DNA from 3 places in the Thalassolituus sp. UBA2590 genome. Region 1 is predicted to be linked to each of the others. Evidence: predicted binding sites of a transcription regulator. Region 1 holds the regulator's gene; each other region holds the start of a gene.

Region 1 (6,853 bases):
TATTCGCGACAACCTTGATCTGTTGCCCAATCAGTACCGAATCACCCTGATGGGTGTCACGCTGGCGGAAGCAGAAATTCATCCTGAGCGTGAGCTGGCGATTAACCCAGGCCAGGTATACGGCAAAATCGAAGGTATGGCGACGACCGACCCAGCCTTCGGTATGGAAGCTTACTGGATCACGCCAGATCTGAAAGACCGGGCACAAACGCTTGGCTATACCGTCGTCGATGCCAGTACCGTGGTCGCAACGCATATGAATCAGAAGTTGCAGACTCATGCTCATGAATTGATTGGTCATGAGGATGCTCAGCACCTGGTAGATATGCTGGCGAAGACATCTCCGAAACTGGCCGAAGAATTGGTGCCCAACAAAGTCAGCATCAGTCAGCTTCTCGCGGTCCTGCAAAACCTGCTGCGTGAGCAGGTGCCTATCCGAGATCTGCGTTCTATCGCCGAGTCTTTGGCGAACTCTCCAGCTCAGAGTCAAGATATTGCCGCTCTCGTTTCTGCCGCTCGTTTGGCTCTGGCCCGCATGATTACTCAGAATATCTTTGGAAACACCGATGAACTGCCTGTGATGACGCTGGATCCGGGGCTGGAACAATTATTGCTGAAAAGCTTACAGCAGAGTGCTCAGCAGGGCAGCCAACAGGGGCTGGTTCTTGAACCAGGTATGGCAGACACCTTGCAACGCTCACTGAATGAATCGGTGCAGACACAAGAAGCGGCAGGCCGCCCAGCGGTGCTTCTGGTGACTTCGCAATTACGTCCGGCGATGTCGCAGTTCGTCAGGAACAGTATTCCGCAATTGCACGTACTGGCTTACCAGGAAGTGCCGGACAACAAGAGCATTACGATCGTTGCTGCCGTTGGTGGCAAGTCGTAACGAGGCTGAATTATGAAGGTAAAACGTTTCGTCGCAGACAACATGCAGCTGGCATTGAAAATGGTGTCGGCTGAGCTGGGCCCGGATGCGGTCATCGTATCCAGCCGACGCCTGGATAACGGCATGGAAGTTGTGGCCAGCAGCGAGATGCTGGGAGAGATCGATACGGCAAAGCAGAGCGAACTGGATCGTCAGCTGCGCCTTCAGCGTGAGCTGGAAGCGGCGAAGCAGGCAGCACGCGCGAGTGCCGCCCAGCGTCAGGAATATGCAGCTGACACTGCAGCGCATTATGCACCACAGCAAAGAGACTCTCAGCAAGCGTCAGCTCAGGTGAGTCGTACCGAAGCGGATGTGGCAGCCGCTACCCGACTGGCGGAGCAGGCTGTTGAAGAGCGTAAAAAATCAGAAGAAACCTACCAGACCCGCCTGCAGGAAATGCAGGGTGAATTGCGTGAGCTGAAAGACTGGCTGGTCAGCCATCAGGGCAGCGCATGGGATACCCGCCGTCCATTAACCTGGCAGCAGTCTCAGCTGTGGCAGCGTTGCCAGGACATTGGTCTCGAGCCCGCGTGGGCTGACAGGGTCGTTAGTATGAGCGATCAGAGTGGAGACCTTGAGCAGGCCTGGAAATCCGCCTTGGGCGTTATCCAGAGCGATCTGCCGTTACTGCCTCAGGGCGTACTCGAAAAGGGCGGAACCATCGCCCTTGTCGGTCCGACCGGTGCAGGCAAGACAACTACTTTGGGCAAAATTGCTGCGCGATTTGTTCAGCGCCATGGGCCAGACTCGGTCGCCTTCGTGACGCTTGATAATTATCGCATGGCAGCGCATGACCAGTTGCAGGCGTTCGCCCGGATTCTGGGTGTCGAGATGAAAGTGGTGTTGCAGAATGGTGATCTGGTGAAAACGCTCAGCACGCTGCGCAAGAAGAAACTGGTATTGATCGATAGTGCCGGACTTGCCAGTCAGGACCCACATTTTTCGTCACAGTTGTCTATGCTTAAACAGACTGGTCGTGATGTTCGTAAGTTTCTGGTGCTGCCTCTGACAAGTCAGGCGCGTTGCCTTCAGGAGAACTACGAGCACTTCAAGCCAGCGGGGCTGGATGGTTGTATTTTCACCAAACTGGATGAGTGTTTCAGCCTGGGGGCTGGCCTCAGTGTTGCCGCTCTGACCCGCTTGCCACTGACCCTGATTACCGACGGTCCTCACATTCCGGATGATCTGCATTACCCGGATGCATCAAGACTGGTCAACCTTGCTGAGCAAATGGCGCGGATGGCAAGAACGCGCTGGCAGGCGGCAGAAGCAATGAACATGGCAACACAACAGAAAAGCTTTCAACACGGAGTTTAATTGAAGATGGCGAGTCATCCTGTACAGGTCATAGCAGTCACCGGCGGTAAAGGCGGTGTTGGCAAAAGCAATGTCTCCGTAAACCTTGGTATTGCCCTGTCTGAAATGGGCCGACGTGTCGTCATCCTTGATGCCGACCTCGGACTGGCAAATATCGATATTCTTCTCGGTATCAGCTCGAACAAGACAATTGAAAATGTGCTGCAGGGCGAGTGTGACCTGAGAGAAGTTCTGGTCAAAGGCCCCGGTGGTATCAGAATTGTGCCTGCCTCTTCGGGGACCCAGAAACTGTCGCAGTTGAATCCAATGGAACATGCCGGGCTGATTCAGGCGTTCAGCGATATCGGCGACGATATTGATGTACTGATCATCGATACGGCAGCGGGGATTTCAGATACTGTCCTGAGTTTTGTCCGGGCGTCACAGGAAGTACTGGTAGTCGTGACTGACGAGCCGACTTCGATCACGGATGCGTATGCTCAGATTAAACTTCTGAACCGCGATTACGGTCTGTTCCGTTTCCGTGTCGTTGCCAATATGGTGAAGTCACCGCAGGACGGTATGGCCTTGTTTGCCAAGCTGACCAAAGTCACTGATCGTTTTCTTGATGTTGCTATGCAATACGTTGGCGCAGTTCCTTCTGACGATGCGGTTAAGCGAGCGGTACAGCGTCAGAAGGCGGTAATTGAAGCCTATCCACGGTCAAAAGCAGCGACGTCTTTCCGGGCGTTAGCCAAGAAAGTAGACAGCTGGCCGCTGCCATCCACGCCACGCGGACATCTTGAGTTCTTCGTGGACCGGCTGGTTGATCAGGTAGGAGCATGACGGGTGTCGACGGGAAGTTGTCTGGTGTACTCCGACGTTCAGAATACTAATTTCGACGATCTGGTCCGGGAACACGCGGGTCTGGTGAAGCGGATTGCTCATCATCTGATGGGACGCTTACCGGACAGTGTGCAGGTAGATGACCTGATCCAGTCGGGCATGATCGGTTTGCTTGAAGCTGCGCGTAAATACGATGGCGGCAAAGGCGCGAGCTTCGAAACCTACGCCGGTATCCGGATTCGTGGGGCCATGCTCGACGAAATACGCAAAGGTGACTGGGCACCCCGTTCAGTGCATCGCAATGCCCGCCGTATCCAGGATGCGATTAAACAGGTTGAAGCAGTCAAAGGTCGTGATGCCGACGACAGTGAGGTTGCGGCTGTCCTTGGTATAAGCCAGGACGAGTACCACCAGATACTGAAGGATAGTGCGGGTTGTCGTCTGTTCAGCTATGAAGAGTTGCTGGAAAACGACAGTTCTCCCGATCTGATGGATGACTCCACCCCCGGGCCCGGAAAAGGCATGGAGAGGGATGCATTTCGTCGCCAGTTGGCGGAAGCCATTTCAGGCCTGCCAGAGCGCGAGCAGCTCGTTCTTGCTCTTTACTATGACGAAGAGCTGAACCTCAAAGAAATTGGCGCTGTATTAGGCGTCAGCGAGTCTCGCGTGAGTCAGCTGCACTCTCAAGCCACACACCGTTTACGCGCGCGTCTGAGTGATTGGGCCTGATTTTTCCCTACCGGCGCATCCAGCGCTTTCAGACCATATCAGACGCCGTCATTATTCTTTTCTATTCTTTCTCTCTCTTTCTGGATAAACCGCTAACTGGGTCTAAACTTAATTCAGGACCGGCTTGGTTTGTAAAAGTCGTATATTGGAGGTCGTTTTGGACAAGAACATGAAAATTCTCATTGTGGATGATTTTTCAACAATGAGACGTATCGTCAAAAACCTGCTGCGTGATCTTGGTTTCACCAACACTCAGGAGGCAGACGATGGCACAACAGCGTTGCCGATGCTGCAGAATGGCGACTTCGATTTTCTGGTCACCGACTGGAACATGCCAGGGATGACAGGCCTGGATCTTCTCAAGCATGTGCGGGAAGACGAGCGCCTTAAAACTCTGCCAGTTCTGATGGTGACTGCGGAAGCCAAGCGCGATCAGATCGTTGCAGCGGCACAGGCAGGCGTGAACGGATACGTCGTTAAGCCCTTCACCGCGGCAGTACTTAAAGAAAAAATCGATAAGATTTTTGAACGCGTCGAAGGCTGATTAAAGGTAGCGCCATGGTGGATGTAAACCTGGACAATAAGGACAACCAGGTCGGCTCGGAGATACGCTCGCTTGCGGAGAATATGCTCGAACAGCTCGAGCAGGGAGATCTCGGTAAAGCAGTTGCTCTGGTAAACGACCTCAATCAGTTGCGTGATCGCACACTGTATAACGAGATCGGACGACTGACCCGTGCCTTGCATGAGTCGATCAAGAATCTGAATGTCGATACGGTTGGCGCCGCTTCTGATATTACCGAGACAACCGATAAGCTGACGTACGTTCTTGAAATGACGGATAAGTCAGCCAATCGCACGATGGATATCGCCGATGCCGGCGGCCCTTTGGCGGGCGCTATGGGCGATCGGGCAGCGGAACTTTCTGCTCGCTGGAAACGATTTATGAAACGCGAAATGAATACCTCCGAATTTCGCGAACTCAGTCGTGATATTGATGAATATCTTTCCAGCAGCGTTAAAGATTCGTCGGAAATAAAGAAACAGTTTTCTGAAATTGTCCTGGCTCAGGACTTTCAGGATTTGACCGGGCAGGTCATTCATAAAGTGATCAATCTGATTCGCGATGTGGAAGGACGCCTGGTCACACTGGTCTCGATGGCAGGGCAGGTTGATCAGATCACTGGCATCAACCATGAGTTTGAACAAAGCACGCCGGCGCCTGATAAAGGCCCGGATATTAACCCTGAAGGTCCACAGACCGATAGCAAAGCCGATGGTGTAGTGAGTAGCCAGGATGATGTCGATGATCTGTTGTCGAGCTTAGGGTTCTAGAGGAGCGGTTGAATGAGTTTCGATGCTGATGAAGAGATTCTCCAGGACTTTCTCGTAGAGGCGGGAGAAATCCTGGAACTGCTGTCAGAGCAGCTGGTGGATCTGGAGAACAGTCCAGACGATAAGGATCTCCTGAACGCAATCTTCCGTGGATTCCATACGGTAAAAGGCGGTGCTGGCTTTTTGCAGTTGAACCCTCTGGTGGATTGCTGCCATGCGGCCGAGAACGTGTTCGATACGCTTCGTAATGGCAAACGATCGGTGAATGCAGACCTGATGGATGTGGTTCTCAGTGCTCTGGATACCGTTAATGAAATGTTTGACTGTGTGCGTTCTGGTGAAATGCCAGAGCCCGCAGAGCAGAGCTTGCTGGATAATTTGCATCATCTGGCATTGCCTGAGGACGAAGCCCCAGCAGTTGAAGCTGCTGCAGTGGAAGAATCAGTAGTCGAAGAAGCTGAAGCGCCTTCTGCAGAAGGCACTTCAGCGGATGCGGACAACGGCGACATCACCGATGATGAATTTGAGCAATTGCTTGATGCGTTAGATGAAAAATCTGATGCTGCATCTGCTGCTACGGAGGCCCCTGCTGCCGCACAGAATACTGGTGATGATGACAACCTTTTTGGTGGGGATGATCTGTTCGACACCGACAGTGGACCTGTTGCATCAGCGTCTGACGATGAAATCACAGAAGATGAATTTGAAGCTCTGCTGGATCAGATTCATGGAAAAGGTAAGCCCGTCGATTCGTCTTCGTCGAATAAGCCAGAAGCTCCGGCACCTGATGAACCAGAAAAAACAGCTACTCCAGAGTCGCCTGCTGCGTCAGCGCCATCGGCGGGGGGTCGTGACAGCGATCTGATTACTGATTCTGAATTTGAAGAATTGCTTGATCGCTTACACGGAAAAGGCAAGCCCGGTGCAACAGACATAACGGCACCACAGGGCTCATCTGCGGCAGTAGCTAAACCTCCTGCCGCGAAAGCGCCAGAAGAAACGGCTGTCAAAAAGCCTGAAGCAGCAACGCCGAAGCCAGCAGCCACACCGGCCGCTAAGCCTGAGGCGGCTAAATCTGCCGCTCCTGCCGCGTCCTCTGCACCCAAAGCGAAGCCGGACGCTCGCAAGAACGAAAAAGAGGCCATGGCCGAGGCGACTGTCCGTGTTGATACTAAGCGCCTCGATGACATCATGAACATGGTGGGTGAGCTCGTACTGGTGCGTAACCGTCTGGTTCGCCTGGGACTTAAGAGCAGCGATGAATCCATGGCGAAAGCCGTCGCTAATCTGGATGTAGTGACTGGCGATTTGCAGTCGTCCGTGATGAAGACGCGGATGCAACCGATCAAGAAAGTCTTTGGTCGCTTCCCTAGAGTGGTACGGGATCTGGCCCGACAGTTAAAGAAAGAAATTAATCTTGAGCTGCGCGGCGAAGAAACGGACCTGGACAAAAATCTGGTAGAAGCGCTCGCAGATCCACTGGTTCACCTTGTACGTAACTCGGTAGACCACGGCGTTGAGCAACCAGATGTGCGCGAAGCCAGTGGCAAAAGTCGCGTGGGTACGGTCATTCTCTCAGCAGAGCAGGAAGGCGATCATATTCTGCTACGGATTCAGGATGACGGTGCCGGTATGGATGCTGATGTCCTGAGACGCAAGGCGGTAGAAAAAGGTGTTATGGATCAGGATGCCGCAGACCGCCTGACAGACAATGAATGT
Region 2 (6,853 bases), on a different contig from region 1:
ATTCTTTCGATCAGCCGCTTTAAAACACCGGAGCCTTTCGAGTTCTTCTTCGGACCACGTCGCTTCTCGGTCGATGCAAAAGACATGTACGGGAAACTGATCGATCTGAACAACAACCGTAATGGCGAAATCCGCTATGGTGGCGATGCCGATCTTGCACGCGGTGGAGACCTCGCACGCTCCGAAGTTCAGATCATCTCCCTGTTCAGTGGCATGGTAAACGTAGAAAACGGACAGGCCGTTATCCCTGTCTCCATGCCCGACTTCAATGGTCAGATTCGCCTGATGGCATTGGCCTTTGATGAGAGCAGAGTCGGCAGCTCGGATAAAGAAGTGACGGTGGCCGCGCCAGTTGTAACACAGTTATCTCTGCCCAGATTTATCGGCGCTGGGGATACATCCAGCGTTGCACTGGATATCACGAATATGACAGGTGCAGGCAGCGATTTCGAGGTCACTCTGTCAGCCTCGGGGCCGGTGCAGGCCGACGCACTGACGCAAGCACTTTCGTTGCAGGAACAACAGCGCTCTACACTGCTCTTCCCCTTCACCGCAACAGGTGCCGGGCGCATTGTCTTCCGTACAGAGGTCTGGCATCAGGGCAAAATAGTGATTGATCGTGAGTGGGGACTTCAGAGTCGATATCCGTATCCGGCCCAGACCTTCCGCGAATACGATGTACTCGAAACGGGCGCATTACTGACAATGAACTCTGACGTATCCTCGGGCTGGCTGAGTGATTCGATTGTTGCCGCGGTGTCTGCAAGCAGCTCCGAAAACCTGAATGCTGAAGAGCGCATGGCTCGTCTGCTGCGTTACCCATACGGTTGCGTCGAACAAACCACCAGCTCAACCTATCCATGGCTCTATGCAAGTGACGAACAGATCATGCGCCTGAAAGACTCGATAGACGGTGACTTAACCCGAGCCAATGCCATAGCCAGTGGCCTTGCCCGTATCGCTACACGGCAGAAACCAAATGGAGGGTTTGGTCTGTGGCGTCGTGAAGATGCAGACGAACAGCACTGGCTGGCGGCTTACGTTGCTCAGTTTATGACGGATGTGCAGGCTGCGGGCTATCAGGTTGATAACGATGTTTTGGGCAAAGTATTGATTCGACTTCGGGAATATTCGCGTAACAAGGCACAGCTGCGCGAACTCTGGGCCGAAGACGTCGACCTTTACCGCTTTACCTATCAGGCCTTCGCACACTTTATTCTCGCGCAGCACAACATAGCGTCACTGGCGGATATCCGGACGACCGCGGCCTACGTGCCTGAGAATGCAGGTGGTCTGGCACTGTTGCATCTGGCAATCGCTGCAAAACTACAGGGAGACAATCGCCTTGCAACTGAGCTTTACCACCAATCTCAAAGACAACAGCCGATACGTCCATACATCGGTGATTACGGCTCAGAACTGCGCGACAAAGCTCAACAGGCCCGACTGATCTGGAAATACGATATCGATGAGGCCCGCCCTGTTCAGTTAACGTCCGAAGTAGCTGAAGATATCCGCAGTCGCCGCTACCTGAGCACACAGGAACAGATCGCCATTGTTCAACTGGCGGACGAGCAGCAAAAACATACCGGTGACAAATGGAACCTGATGTTACTCAGCGCTGGAAAAGAGCAGACACTGACCGGCACTGAGCCTACACGGCTAGTATTACGGGGAGAGGATGCTACCGACCTCAGCCTCACCAATATCGGCGATAAAAATCTCTATGCGGCGCTGACCTATCAAGGATACGGGGCCACGCCTCCGGAAAAACAATCGTCCGGCGATGTCAGCGTAACCCGCAATTACTGGAACATGGAGGGTGAGAAAATCGATACGGATAATACTTTAACCATGGATACCGGAGACATGGTTATTGTTGAGCTGCTGGTTTACTCGAAAAAGTATCGCCCTGACCTGCTGATGGTCGACCTTCTTCCCGCGGGTCTGGAGATCGAAAACCAGAACCTGCCCGACAGTACAAAACTGTCCGACATTATTATCGATGGTGAGAAGATTGGTCACCACCTACAGAGTGCAGGCGTGGTTCACGACGAGTTCCGTGATGACCGCTATGTCGCGGCGCTTCGCACCGGAGGCAGCCGCTACTATGGTACGCGTCCTGCGCGCATGTATTACATCGCACGGGCAGTGACACCGGGCACTTACAAAGTCCCGAATCCGCTCCTTGAAGACATGTACGACCCGGAGGTTCGCGCCGTTGGCAGCACCATTGAGGAGCTGGTCGTTCAGCCGCGCTAGGATGTTAAGAAGAGCGAAAAACGCCTTGTATTTATCTGCAAGAAAGAGGGTCTCCCTCTTTCTTGCTGTTTTTATTGGCGTTCCGTTACTTCTTGATCTGCTGTTCCCAATACCCGACCCGGCAACGTCAGGCGAGGGCTTTACTCAGGTCGTAACCGACAGAAATAATCAGATCTTACGAGCCTTTCCCGATAAAAATGGAGTGTGGCGCTACCCGACCTCCCCGGATAAGGTATCAACCGATTATCTGAATACCTTACTCAGTTACGAAGATCGCTGGTTTTATTATCACCCGGGTATTAACCCGATCTCTCTGGTAAGAGCAGCCATCCAGAATGCTCAGTGTGACTGCATCGTCTCCGGTGGTTCAACGATTACAATGCAGGTCGCACGAAGACTGTCTCCACACGATCGCAGCATCGGTGGAAAATTTAAGCAAATGCTCAGAGCTTTACAGCTGGAGTGGCATTACAGCAAAGAAGAAATTCTCACACTTTATCTGAATTACGCCCCCATGGGCGGCGTGATTGAAGGGGTCGCGGCGGCAAGCCAGATGTACCTTGGCAAATCCGCCGACCAGCTGAGTCTGGCTGAGAGCGCCTTGCTGGCGGTGCTGCCCCAGGCGCCTTCCCGCCTGAGGCCCGATCGTCACCCGCAGCGAGCCAGAGCAGCCCGCGATAAAGTTCTCCAGCGTCTTTTTTTGCAAGGACAGATCACGCAGGAGCAACTTCATTATGCTCAACTTGAAAATATCATTGCTCTGCCTTTATCAACACCTCAGCTCGCGCCTCTGTTAAGTCGCCAACTGGTGGACAATTACCCCAATGACGCAGTCATCAAGACAACGCTGGACGGTGAACTGCAACACGAATTACAGGCACTGCTGGCGGAAGAAATTCAGCGTTTTCCTGAGCATCAATCCGCGGCAATTCTGTTGGTCGATAATCATGAACGCAGCGTGAAAGCCTACCTCGGCTCCGCCGACTTTACCGACAACAGCCGCTTCGCCCACGTCGATATGATTCAGGCAACACGATCTCCCGGTTCAACGCTCAAACCCTTTATTTATGGATTGGCCATGGAACAGGGTTTGATCCACAGTGCCAGCCTGTTGCGGGACGTTCCGCGACATCTACGCAGCTATCAACCAGAGAATTTCGCTCATTCGTTCAGCGGGCCCGTCGACGCCACCACGGCGCTACGGCAGTCACTCAACTTACCTGCAGTACAGGTTCTTGAAGCGTTGGGCCCGGCATCTTTCTCAGCATCACTGGAAAATGCCGGAACGCCCTATGTTGTTCCCGGTGATGGAAAACCCAGTCTTGCACTGGCTTTGGGAGGTGGTGGTTTCAGCGCCTGGAAATTAGCGACCCTGTATTCAGGTCTGGCAAACGGCGGAGAGGTACAGCCCCTGAAGCTGATTAACCCTCAGGCCCCCGAGCCCGAAGCGACGCATCAGGATAAACGCTGGCTACTGAGCCCTGAAGCTTCCTGGGTAACTCTTAACATGCTGCGCCAGCCTCGCCCGGGACGCATTCGTAGTTCTGCAGTGATGAGTAGCCACCCCCAGATGGCCTGGAAAACTGGAACCAGCTACGGCTACCGTGATGCATGGGCGGTGGGCGTCACGCCCCAATACACTATGGTCGTCTGGTTTGGCCGCCCGGACGGCACGCCCAGCCCCGGTCAATACGGCGCCGTCACAGCTCTTCCACTATTATTCCGCCTGCAGCAACGCCTGGCCCCTTCCCCTGACTGGCCTCCACAACCCGCGGATGTGACAACCAAAACCATATGCTGGCCAACGGGAAAATTGGCCAGCGAAACGCCGGCGGGCCACTGTCATCGGGCGCATACCGCGACTCTGATCCGTGATCAGATACCTCCGACATTACGCGATATGGATGCTGACGGCACCGCTCCGGGTATTCTCACAATCAGGCTGGACAGTCATGGGCAGATGCTAGGTATGGACTGCACTGACCTCAATGGCGAAACCGGATATGAAACCAGAACACTCGCTGTCTGGCCCGGTAACCTGGAACCCTGGATAGCGCCGCACCTCAGACGCTCAGAACAACTTCCAGTAGGTCGCTCCAGTTGCCAACCACCCTCATTAGCTACTGCGCCGCTTCGTATTATTGGTATAGAAGACGGGCAGACACTGATGCCCGCCAGCTTTAAAAAGACTCAGGAACTGCTACTGAATACCCTGGGAGGGATGGGGAACAAAGCTCTGTATCTCAATGGCGTGTACCACTCCGATGCCGACGATTCCGGCTTATTCAGAATCAAGCTCACCGAGCCCGGAGAGCAGGAAGTCATTGTTATCGACTCTCAGGGGACGTTGGCCCGGGTTCTATTCAGATTTGAACTGAAGCCGGTTCAAGCTAACGCCCACTGACCGAGCGATTGATCGAAGGCAGTACCGAGGCGTCCTCCGGCAACTTGAACACAAGGTCATCCGGCAACGGCATATCTTTATCCATTTCGAGACGAATGGTGACGCGGCGGTTCTCTGCCCTACCCTTAGCAGTCGCATTGTTAGCGACGGGATAGCGGCTGCCATGAAAACGCGTGGTAATAATTTCAGGCGCGATACCTTTCACCAAAAAATAGCGCTCTACAGCTTCGACACGTCGCTTGGAAATTTGACGGTTATCATAGCGACGCCCGATGTTATCGGTATGACCATCCAGATACACAGCACTGATCCGTGGATCATTCTTGATGTAGTAAATAATGCGGTCGAGGTTGTCCAGATCGTCCTGAGCCAGAGCCTCCTGTCCGCTTTTGAACAGAACCTTCGATCGCTCCACCTGATCGAAATTCACATCCAATAGCTGCGACGAACACAGAATATAGTCCTGAAAGGCCTTCTCAAACTCGACCGCTGATACCTGCACCTGAATAAAGCGACCACTGTCGTAGTAGGTTTCATGACTGACGGTGGGCATCCGTCCCTCACGCAAGGCATGCATAAACTGATTCGATCGGCCAAAATCCAATGTCAGAACCGGCGATGCTTTCTGCATCGGTACCAGACCCAGGGGCTCTGAGCGCGTCGAAGGCTGCCAGGGTGGCGGTGCAATGCTCACTCGTGCAGGCGTTGTCGACATCAGGTTACGGCGGGTTTCCAGCATAAAGGTTACATCTTCACCCGCTCGTTGCCGGAAAACAGCCGTACCGTAGCCGGGTATCGGTTGTTCAAAGCGACACTCAAAAACATTGCCGCTTAGCATCCAGAGCGTATCCTCCGGCCCGCCCGAAAACTTCATCGTCTGCCCCAAAGCGAACACCGGAAGCATCAGGGCTCCGCATGCCAGCAACATCTTCGTCAGGCGTCTCACCGTTGTTGAACCTGCTTGTCAGTCATACTCATAGTTAAGTTATCGGCCCGATTCTCCAAAAGTTGAATGTCAGCTCTAAGAATGCCGGTCGGAATCCGGTACAATAACGGCCATTCTTATCTTCCCACCTAAGTTTAGAACAAGGTCGAGACCATGACTGATCGTCTTACAATTACCCGCCCTGATGACTGGCACCTGCACCTTCGCGATGGCCCTGTCCTGCAGTACACCGTTCCGGCGACCGCACGGGTCATGAAACGGGCGATCATCATGCCAAACCTGCAGCCACCAGTGATGAATGCTGAGCAAGCACATGAATACCGCCAGCGCATCATATCAAAGGTACCCCAGGGTCTGAATTTCGATCCTCTGATGGTGCTGTACCTTACCGACAACACTACGCCGGAGATGATTAAAGAAGCTGCAGAAGCTGGCCATATCGTGGCGGTTAAGCTGTACCCAGCAGGTGCGACGACGAACTCAGCTTCCGGTGTTACTGATCTGGGCAAGCTCGACGAGCTGGCTGATGCTCTGACCGAACACGACATAAAGTTACTGGTGCATGGTGAAGTGACACACAGTGACGTCGATATTTTCGATCGGGAGAAGCGCTTCCTGGATGAAATTCTGTCGCCTCTCGTCAGTCGCAATCCTGACCTGAATATGGTCGTTGAGCACATCACAACAAAGGATGCTGCTGAATTTGTGAAAAGTCAGGGCGACAATGTTGCTGCGACCATCACCGTTCAGCATCTGGCGTATAACCGCAATCACATGTTGGTCGGTGGCATCAAACCGCACTACTACTGCCTGCCTATTCTGAAACGCAACATCCACCAGCAGGCATTGCAGGATGCCGTCGTCAGTGGCAGCAGCAAATTTTTCCTGGGCACGGACAGTGCGCCTCACGCTAAGGGCGCAAAAGAAAGTGCCTGTGGCTGCGCGGGTTGCTACACCGCCTATGCTGCGATCGAACTCTACGCAGAAATCTTCGACGACCTTGGCGCTCTGGATAAACTTGAAGGTTTCGCCAGCCACTATGGTCCCGACTTTTATGGATTGCCACGCAACTCCGATGAAATTACATTGATTAAAAAGGACTGGCAGGCTCCACATGAGTTGCCTTTCGGTGACGATGTCATCGTTCCACTTCGTGCAGGCGAAACCCTGCGCTGGAAAATCGACTACTGACACCGGACAACTAAGGACCGACATGACAATTGAAGAGAAACAGGAAAAGT
Region 3 (6,853 bases), on a different contig from region 1:
TGCGAGCTGCTGAGCGCCCGGTGGCGGCACAATGCCAACCCATTCGAGGTCGGCACTTTCAATCATGCGACGTATTTCCTGCAGATCAAATGTGTGTTCCTGAGTATGGAATAACAAGTCGCGCACACTGCTCATGCTGTAAAAATCGGGTGATTGCAGAATGGCGCGCCAGCGTCCTTCTCCTTGATGAAGCAAAGCTTCGCGGACTGTGCGTATATCCTGTTCGCTTTCGGGAAGTTTGCCATTCAATTCAGAACGAAGCTCCGAGATGAGCGTTCTTGCCTGACGACTGTAGAGGGCGAGCTTCATGATGCCACCGGGTTTTAGTACATCAATCAGCGCCTTCAGGCCCGCCTCAGGCGTTTCCATATGATGCAGGACACCTGAACTCTCAATTACATCAAACTGTTGTCCCAGGCGCTCTGAGACAAGAATATCACCCAAGATGAAGTCTACTGGCAGGTGATGATGCTCCGCCTGGACTTGTGCGTAGCCCAGAGCAGAAGCACTGAGATCCATCGCAGTCACCTGCATACGGTGAAAGTACTTAACCAGTCGCAAAGCATGGCGGCCGGTGCCGCAGCCTGCAACGAGCACATTGATCGGCCCGGATTCTGGTTGTAGATCGTCCAGACGACTCGGAAACAGTGCCTGAAGCGATGCGTAGTAGTCGGTCTTCTGGTTATATCCCAAACTCGTCCAGCGAGGATATGGATGTTCCTCGTATTGAGTTTTTACTTTACGTGATGTGGCGTTGCTACTGAGCCCAAGAGAAGGAATTGCCTTAGCTGCCGCGGCAACGCGCAGAGGTTGATCGAGGCACAGACTCATCAGCTCATTCAGATGGCCAGACCATTGCAACGCTTTCTCGTTAAGAGCCGTGTAAAAAGGTGCTTTGCGCAATGGCTGGTACATCATGGTCAGTAGCATGATAGCGCTGATATCTTCGGCTTTTAATTCGGTTATCAGCAGAATTTTTGCTGCCAGCTGGTTAAGCTGACTGACGAGCGTCTGCTCTTGCTGGCTGATAAACCACACAGCTTCGTTCAGCTCGACCTGACCCGCCAGTGCAATGACCAGCGGCATAAATTCTGAGTCTATTGCCAAGTCGCGACTGCTATTCAGCAGAATGCTCTGACGTAGGGTAATTAACAGGCGCTCTATTAACGGATCACTGAAATGAAAGCGCATCATGGCTTTCAACAGAAGGGGATCTGATGCAATGGCTTCCGGCTCGATCGGGCAGCCGGCTTCACTCAGGTGAAGTTTGTGTTTGAGCAGTGAAGTGGTGAGGCTTCTCAGCTGGTTATAGTCGACGTCTTTAAACTCGAACCAGCGCAACAGCTCGCTTTCCAATTCCTGAGAATAGAAATCTGCAACGATGTAGCTTGCAGCTTCGAATAATTTGCTGCGGATCTGAACATCATCAGAGCGGGTTTTTATCAGCTCGCGGTATAACTGAAAGGCTTCGAGATATTCGCCTTGTAGTAGACGGATATGAGCGAGATAGATAGGAGCTTTCGTGCTCGTTCTCGAAATACGCGTTGCATCCGCAAAGTAATCGGCCGCGAGTGTCTGCTTTCCTTCGATCAGAGCCAGGTGTCCTGCGCTGTACAACAGGCCGGTACTTTCTGGCTTAAGGCTTAAACCGGTGGCCAGCCAGTGATGGGCTTCGTCATTGGCACCACGGCGCATAGCGATACGGGCGAGCAGGTTAATACCGGGAATGTAATTGTTGTCAGCCTGCCATGCCTGATAAGCAAGGTCGGCAGCCTGAGACAATAATACTGGGTTGTTTCCCCGGCTGGCCTCATTGTAACAACGGCTGGCGGCAGCGAGCAGACTTCGGTGGTCTGTCTGCCGTGCTGTATTTAATTGTGCTGTCGTTTGTACGCTGGCCATGGGAATAACCTCTGAGCATTTACAGCCCTACGATCAAATTCTGTGCCATTTTTTATATCGTTGATTTTATTGAGGTTTTCAATCTGGCTGGGCGAGGAGGGCGGCCGTTTGCCGCTGGTTGCCGGGCAAGAGCTTGCCGCTTGTGCCGTCTGAAAACTCACCGAAACTACAAAAAGTTACTAAAGAATTCTGCGCGCAGGCCGTCAAAGAGAGTATCACTTGATCATGCTCATCAGGTTTTTCGGTGGGCTATTTCGGCAGGAGAGTTGTGTATGTATCAATCCGGCGCGTCGCAATACCAAAAGGTAAACGTTACGTCCGAGGTCCTCGATGCGGACCCACACCGTCTGATTCAGCTTCTGATGGAAGCGGCTCTGACGCGTATGGCGCAGGCGAAAGGAGCTATCCAGCGTAAGGATATGCAGGAGAAGGCTAGTTTGCTCGGCAGGGTGAATGAAATCATCCAGACGCTGAAGTCGAGCCTGGATCACACTCAGGGCGGTGAACTGGCTGGAAATCTCGATCGTCTTTATGACTACATGATACGTCGGATTCTGGAAGCGAGCGGACAGAATAGTACAGACATGATTGATGAAGTTATGGGGCTGATGCTGGAGGTGAAGACGGGCTGGGACGGTATTCGTCAGGAATATCTTGAGTCCGTACATGGAACTCGCCCTGAAACCGACGAATCGGCACCGGGGCGCCTGTCGAGTTCAGTATCTGCCTGAATTCTCACGATTTTTTTACTTGTGTGAACTCCCTTGCCCTCTCTTTAGAGGGCTTTTTATTGTCCTGAGGCGCCAAATTCTGAAGTATTTCAACAAATTAAGTGTAGATTTGAGCTAACTGGATAAGTTTTAACGTCAGAAGTTTGACTTCGTCGCAATTTGATACTTAACTGAAAAGAGGGAAGTCAATCAGTTGGCGTCGATTACGCTGTTCCGTGTTTTATTGAGGTAAAGGGCATTTGCCATGTGGAGAGAAATCAAAATTTTACTTGTCGATGACGACGAACAACGTCGCCATGATCTAAAGGTGATTCTCGATTTCCTGGGCGAAGAAGTTATCGTGGCGGGCTCGTCAGACTGGCGCAAAGTTGCGGATGCCAGCATTGAAGAGAGCACTGAGATCAGTGCAGTAATGCTGGGCGACTGCGATGGTCAGCCATTGGAGAAGACGGTCGAGGCTATGCTCGCTTGGGACAAAGGTCTCCCGTTCCTTTTTGTTGGCAGTCAGGTTCAGGTCGATGAATTATCAGAAAATGTTCGTCGCTGTGTACTAGCCAGTCTCGCAATGCCCCCAAGTTACAACAAGATGCTGGATAGCCTTCATCGCTGTCAGGTGTTCCGCGAGCAATATACGCACAATCGTAGCCGCGGTGAGCGACGTGAAGTTCAACTTTTCCGAAGCCTTGTGGGTACCAGCCGTCAGATTCAGCACGTACGCGAGTTGATCATGCAGGTGGCTGACAAAGACGTCAGCGTTATGATCCAGGGTGAAAGCGGCACGGGTAAAGAAGTGGTTGCCCGTAATCTGCATTACCACTCCCATCGCCGTAATAAGCCCTTTGTGCCTGTGAACTGTGGTGCTATCCCAGCTGAGTTACTTGAGAGTGAGTTATTCGGTCACGAGAAAGGTGCGTTTACTGGTGCAATCAATAGTCGTCCGGGACGTTTTGAGCTGGCCGAAGGTGGTACGCTCTTCCTTGATGAGATCGGCGACATGCCCCTCAACATGCAGGTGAAAATTCTTCGTGTGTTGCAGGAGCACACGTTTGAGCGTGTTGGCAGTAATAAAACGCTTAAGGCGAATGTTCGGGTGATTGCAGCGACTCACAAGAATCTTGAGAAGATGATTGAGGACGGCTCGTTCAGGGAAGACCTGTATTACCGTCTGAACGTGTTCCCTATCGATATGCCATCGCTACGCGAGCGCGTTGAAGATTTACCCCTGCTTCTTAATGAACTTATTTCGCGTCTTGAGAATGAGAAGCGCGGCTCGATCCGCTTTAACTCGGCTGCCATTATGTCGCTCTGTCGTCACGAGTGGCATGGCAATGTTCGTGAACTTGCGAATCTCGTGGAGCGTCTGGCCATTCTGCATCCGTACGGTGTGATCGGTGTAAATGAACTACCGAAGAAATTTCGTCATGTCGATGAAGACGATGAGCAGTACACGCCACCGGTTGTGGCAGATGTTACCCAGAACGAAGGCCTGGCGGGTGTTGATAGTCCAGCGTTGCTGCCGGTGAACGGTCTGGATCTGCGGGAATATCTCTCTGACCTTGAGTGCTCGTTGATTCAGCAGGCGCTTGATGATGCCAATGGTGTTGTCGCACGCGCTGCCGAGAAACTGAGTATTCGTCGCACCACGCTGGTGGAGAAAATGCGTAAGTACAACATCAACCGCAAAGAAAAAGACATGGCCTGATCAGGCACAAAAGCGGCCTGCATTAGCGGGCCGTTGATTTCAATCCTACCTGACTTTTGTAACCTCTCTTTTTAAAGTTATCCCCCTTCTAAGTTTATTCCGCTTGCTGGCACGTTAATTGCCCAATACCTATCAGTGACATTTTTCCGCCGCAAATGTGGTGTTCTGGTGAGGTATTTATGGCGAGTGTGGCATTAAGTTCAGTTCCTGACGATCAGCAGCCCCTGGATCCGAGTGAGCTCAAGCGTGCATTTAACATGTTCAATGAAATGTCGCAGCAGCTGACAGATTCCTACGCCTTTCTCGAAAATAAGGTCGAGCAACTCAGTGGTGAGCTGGCGACAGTATCTGCTCAACGGATGCAGGAGCTGGGCGAAAAAGAACGCCTGGCCGACCGGTTGGAAAGCCTGCTGCAGATGTTACCTGCAGGTGTTCTTCTTCTGGATGAAAATGGGGTCATTATTCAGAGCAATCCAGCCGCTGAAGACCTTTTATTGGCGGCTTCGGGTGCTGGTACCTTGCTTGGCCAGCGCTGGCGTAACGTGATTAAGCGTTGTTTTAAACCGCGCCGTGATGACGGTCATGAAATTTCACTGGTGGATGGTCGCCGTGTCAGTCTGCGCACCGCAGCCATGACCAATGAGCGTGGACAGCTGATTCTTCTTACCGACCTGACGGAAACCCGTGCATTACAGTCTCAGTTGGCTCAACACGAGCGCTTGTCCGCTATGGGAAAAATGGTTGCTTCTCTGGCGCATCAGATCCGGACACCTCTGGCAGCGGCGACACTCTACGCGGGCCACCTTAATTCTGAAGATCTTGCTGAAGAACATCGTATTCGCTTTGCCGGTAAGTTGCAGGAGCGACTTCATCATCTGGAGAGCCAGGTGCGTGATATGTTGATTTTTGCCCGTGGCGAGGCGCCATTAAACGATGATGTGACAGTGACGTCCCTGCTGGATGGTATTGCTTCGGCGATGGAGGTTGCCGTCGCCCAGAGCGGTGCTGTCTGCACGCTTGAGAATGAAGTGGGGGAAGCTTCCCTTATGTGTAATCGGGACTCTTTAATCAGTGCAGTAATGAACCTGATTAATAACGCACTTGAGTCCTGTGAGCATCCTATCGAGATCAAGTTGGTCGCCCGTCGTGACGATCAGGGCAGATTATGTCTCGCCGTGATGGACAACGGCCCCGGCCTCCCGGACGAGAAGAAAAATCGCATGATGGAGCCTTTCTTTACAACGAAGAGCAACGGCACCGGACTGGGTCTGGCCGTTGTTCAGGCGGTTGTTCGTGCTCATCACGGTGATTTCAGATTAACCGACAGTCCACTGGGTGGGGTGTCTGCAGAAATGTACCTACCGCTCGCACGCGGTTAATTCAAACAGGTATCTAAGAGGAATTATTATGCGCTTACTCGTTGTTGAAGATGATCCGACTCTACGTGAAGCAGTTGTAGATACCCTGAAAATGAAAGGGTATGACGTTAAGGAAGCTCCGAACGGTATCGAAGCCGTGGCTTTGCTGAACCACCATAATTTCGACGTTGTTCTGTCGGATATTAATATGCCAGGCATGGACGGTCTTGAGTTACTTAACCATGTGAAACAGCAGCATCCATGGCTACCCGTTCTTTTGATGACTGCCTATGGTGATGTTTCTCAGGCGGTTCAGGCGATGCAGAAAGGCGCTGATGATTACCTGATGAAGCCCTTCGAGCTGCGTGAGCTTGAGGCTCTGTTGAAGCCTTATACGCAGGGTGAAGCTCAGGTATCAGATAAAGATCAACCAGTGTGTGAATCTTTTGCATCGCAGCAGTTATTTCAGATGGCCATGCGTGTCGCGGCAACAGATTCTACGGTTCTTATCAGTGGTGAGAGCGGAACAGGTAAAGAAGTTCTTGCCCGCTATATTCACCAGAATTCCCCCAGAAAAAGTGGCCCGTTCATTGCGCTGAACTGTGCTGCGATTCCGGAAAATATGCTGGAAGCCATGCTGTTCGGCTATGAAAAGGGCGCGTTTACTGGCGCCTACAGTGCGATGCCGGGCAAGTTTGAACAAGCGGATGGTGGCACCATTCTGCTTGATGAAATTACTGAAATGGACATGGGCCTTCAGGCGAAACTGCTGCGTGTATTGCAGGAGCGTCAGGTGGAGCGTCTCGGCGGCAAGAAAACCATTGATCTTGATGTGCGTATCATTGCCACAACAAACCGTGAACTGGCGGACTATGTGGCCGAGGGTAATTTTAGAGAAGATCTTTACTACCGCCTCACCGTATTTCCACTTCAGTGGCTGCCACTGCGGGAACGCCGTGATGACATTTTGCCGTTAGCACGCCGACTGTTGGCTCATCATGCTGACAAGATGAAACGTCCAGCACCATCGTTGCATGCCGATGCAGAGCGTAAGTTGGTAACGCACAGCTGGCCCGGCAACGTTCGTGAGCTGGATAACACAGTCCAGCGTGCACTGATTATGCAGACTGGAAATCAACTGAACGCTAATGACTTTATTC

The links. Region 1 encodes FliA, which starts transcription of late flagellar genes. Its sites were predicted from a motif close to CTAAAGTTNNNNNNNNNNCNGCCGATA; they were not measured.
Region 2: the regulator FliA is predicted to act here: its motif matches at 5,653-5,679, upstream of B2067_RS15505 (flagellar protein MotY).
Region 3: the regulator FliA is predicted to act here: its motif matches at 2,082-2,108, upstream of fliS (flagellar export chaperone FliS).

What each region holds. Positions count from the first base shown of each region.
Region 1 covers NZ_DDKU01000142.1:4,808-11,660, forward strand. Annotated here, with positions in the region: gene flhA (flagellar biosynthesis protein FlhA) at 1-889, shown strand, start outside; gene flhF (flagellar biosynthesis protein FlhF) at 902-2,245, shown strand; gene B2067_RS12290 (MinD/ParA family protein) at 2,252-3,070, shown strand; gene B2067_RS12295 (RNA polymerase sigma factor FliA) at 3,092-3,799, shown strand; gene cheY (chemotaxis response regulator CheY) at 3,957-4,343, shown strand; gene B2067_RS12305 (protein phosphatase CheZ) at 4,358-5,134, shown strand; gene B2067_RS12310 (chemotaxis protein CheA) at 5,147-6,853, shown strand, end outside.
Region 2 covers NZ_DDKU01000179.1:12,458-19,310, forward strand. Annotated here, with positions in the region: gene B2067_RS15495 (alpha-2-macroglobulin family protein) at 1-2,262, shown strand, start outside; gene pbpC (penicillin-binding protein 1C) at 2,288-4,666, shown strand; gene B2067_RS15505 (flagellar protein MotY) at 4,653-5,612, opposite strand; gene pyrC (dihydroorotase) at 5,766-6,803, shown strand; gene rnt (ribonuclease T) at 6,826-6,853, shown strand, end outside.
Region 3 covers NZ_DDKU01000049.1:191-7,043, forward strand. Annotated here, with positions in the region: gene B2067_RS04290 (methyltransferase domain-containing protein) at 1-1,902, opposite strand, end outside; gene fliS (flagellar export chaperone FliS) at 2,175-2,633, shown strand; gene B2067_RS04300 (sigma-54 dependent transcriptional regulator) at 2,878-4,335, shown strand; gene B2067_RS04305 (sensor histidine kinase) at 4,515-5,714, shown strand; gene B2067_RS04310 (sigma-54-dependent transcriptional regulator) at 5,743-6,853, shown strand, end outside.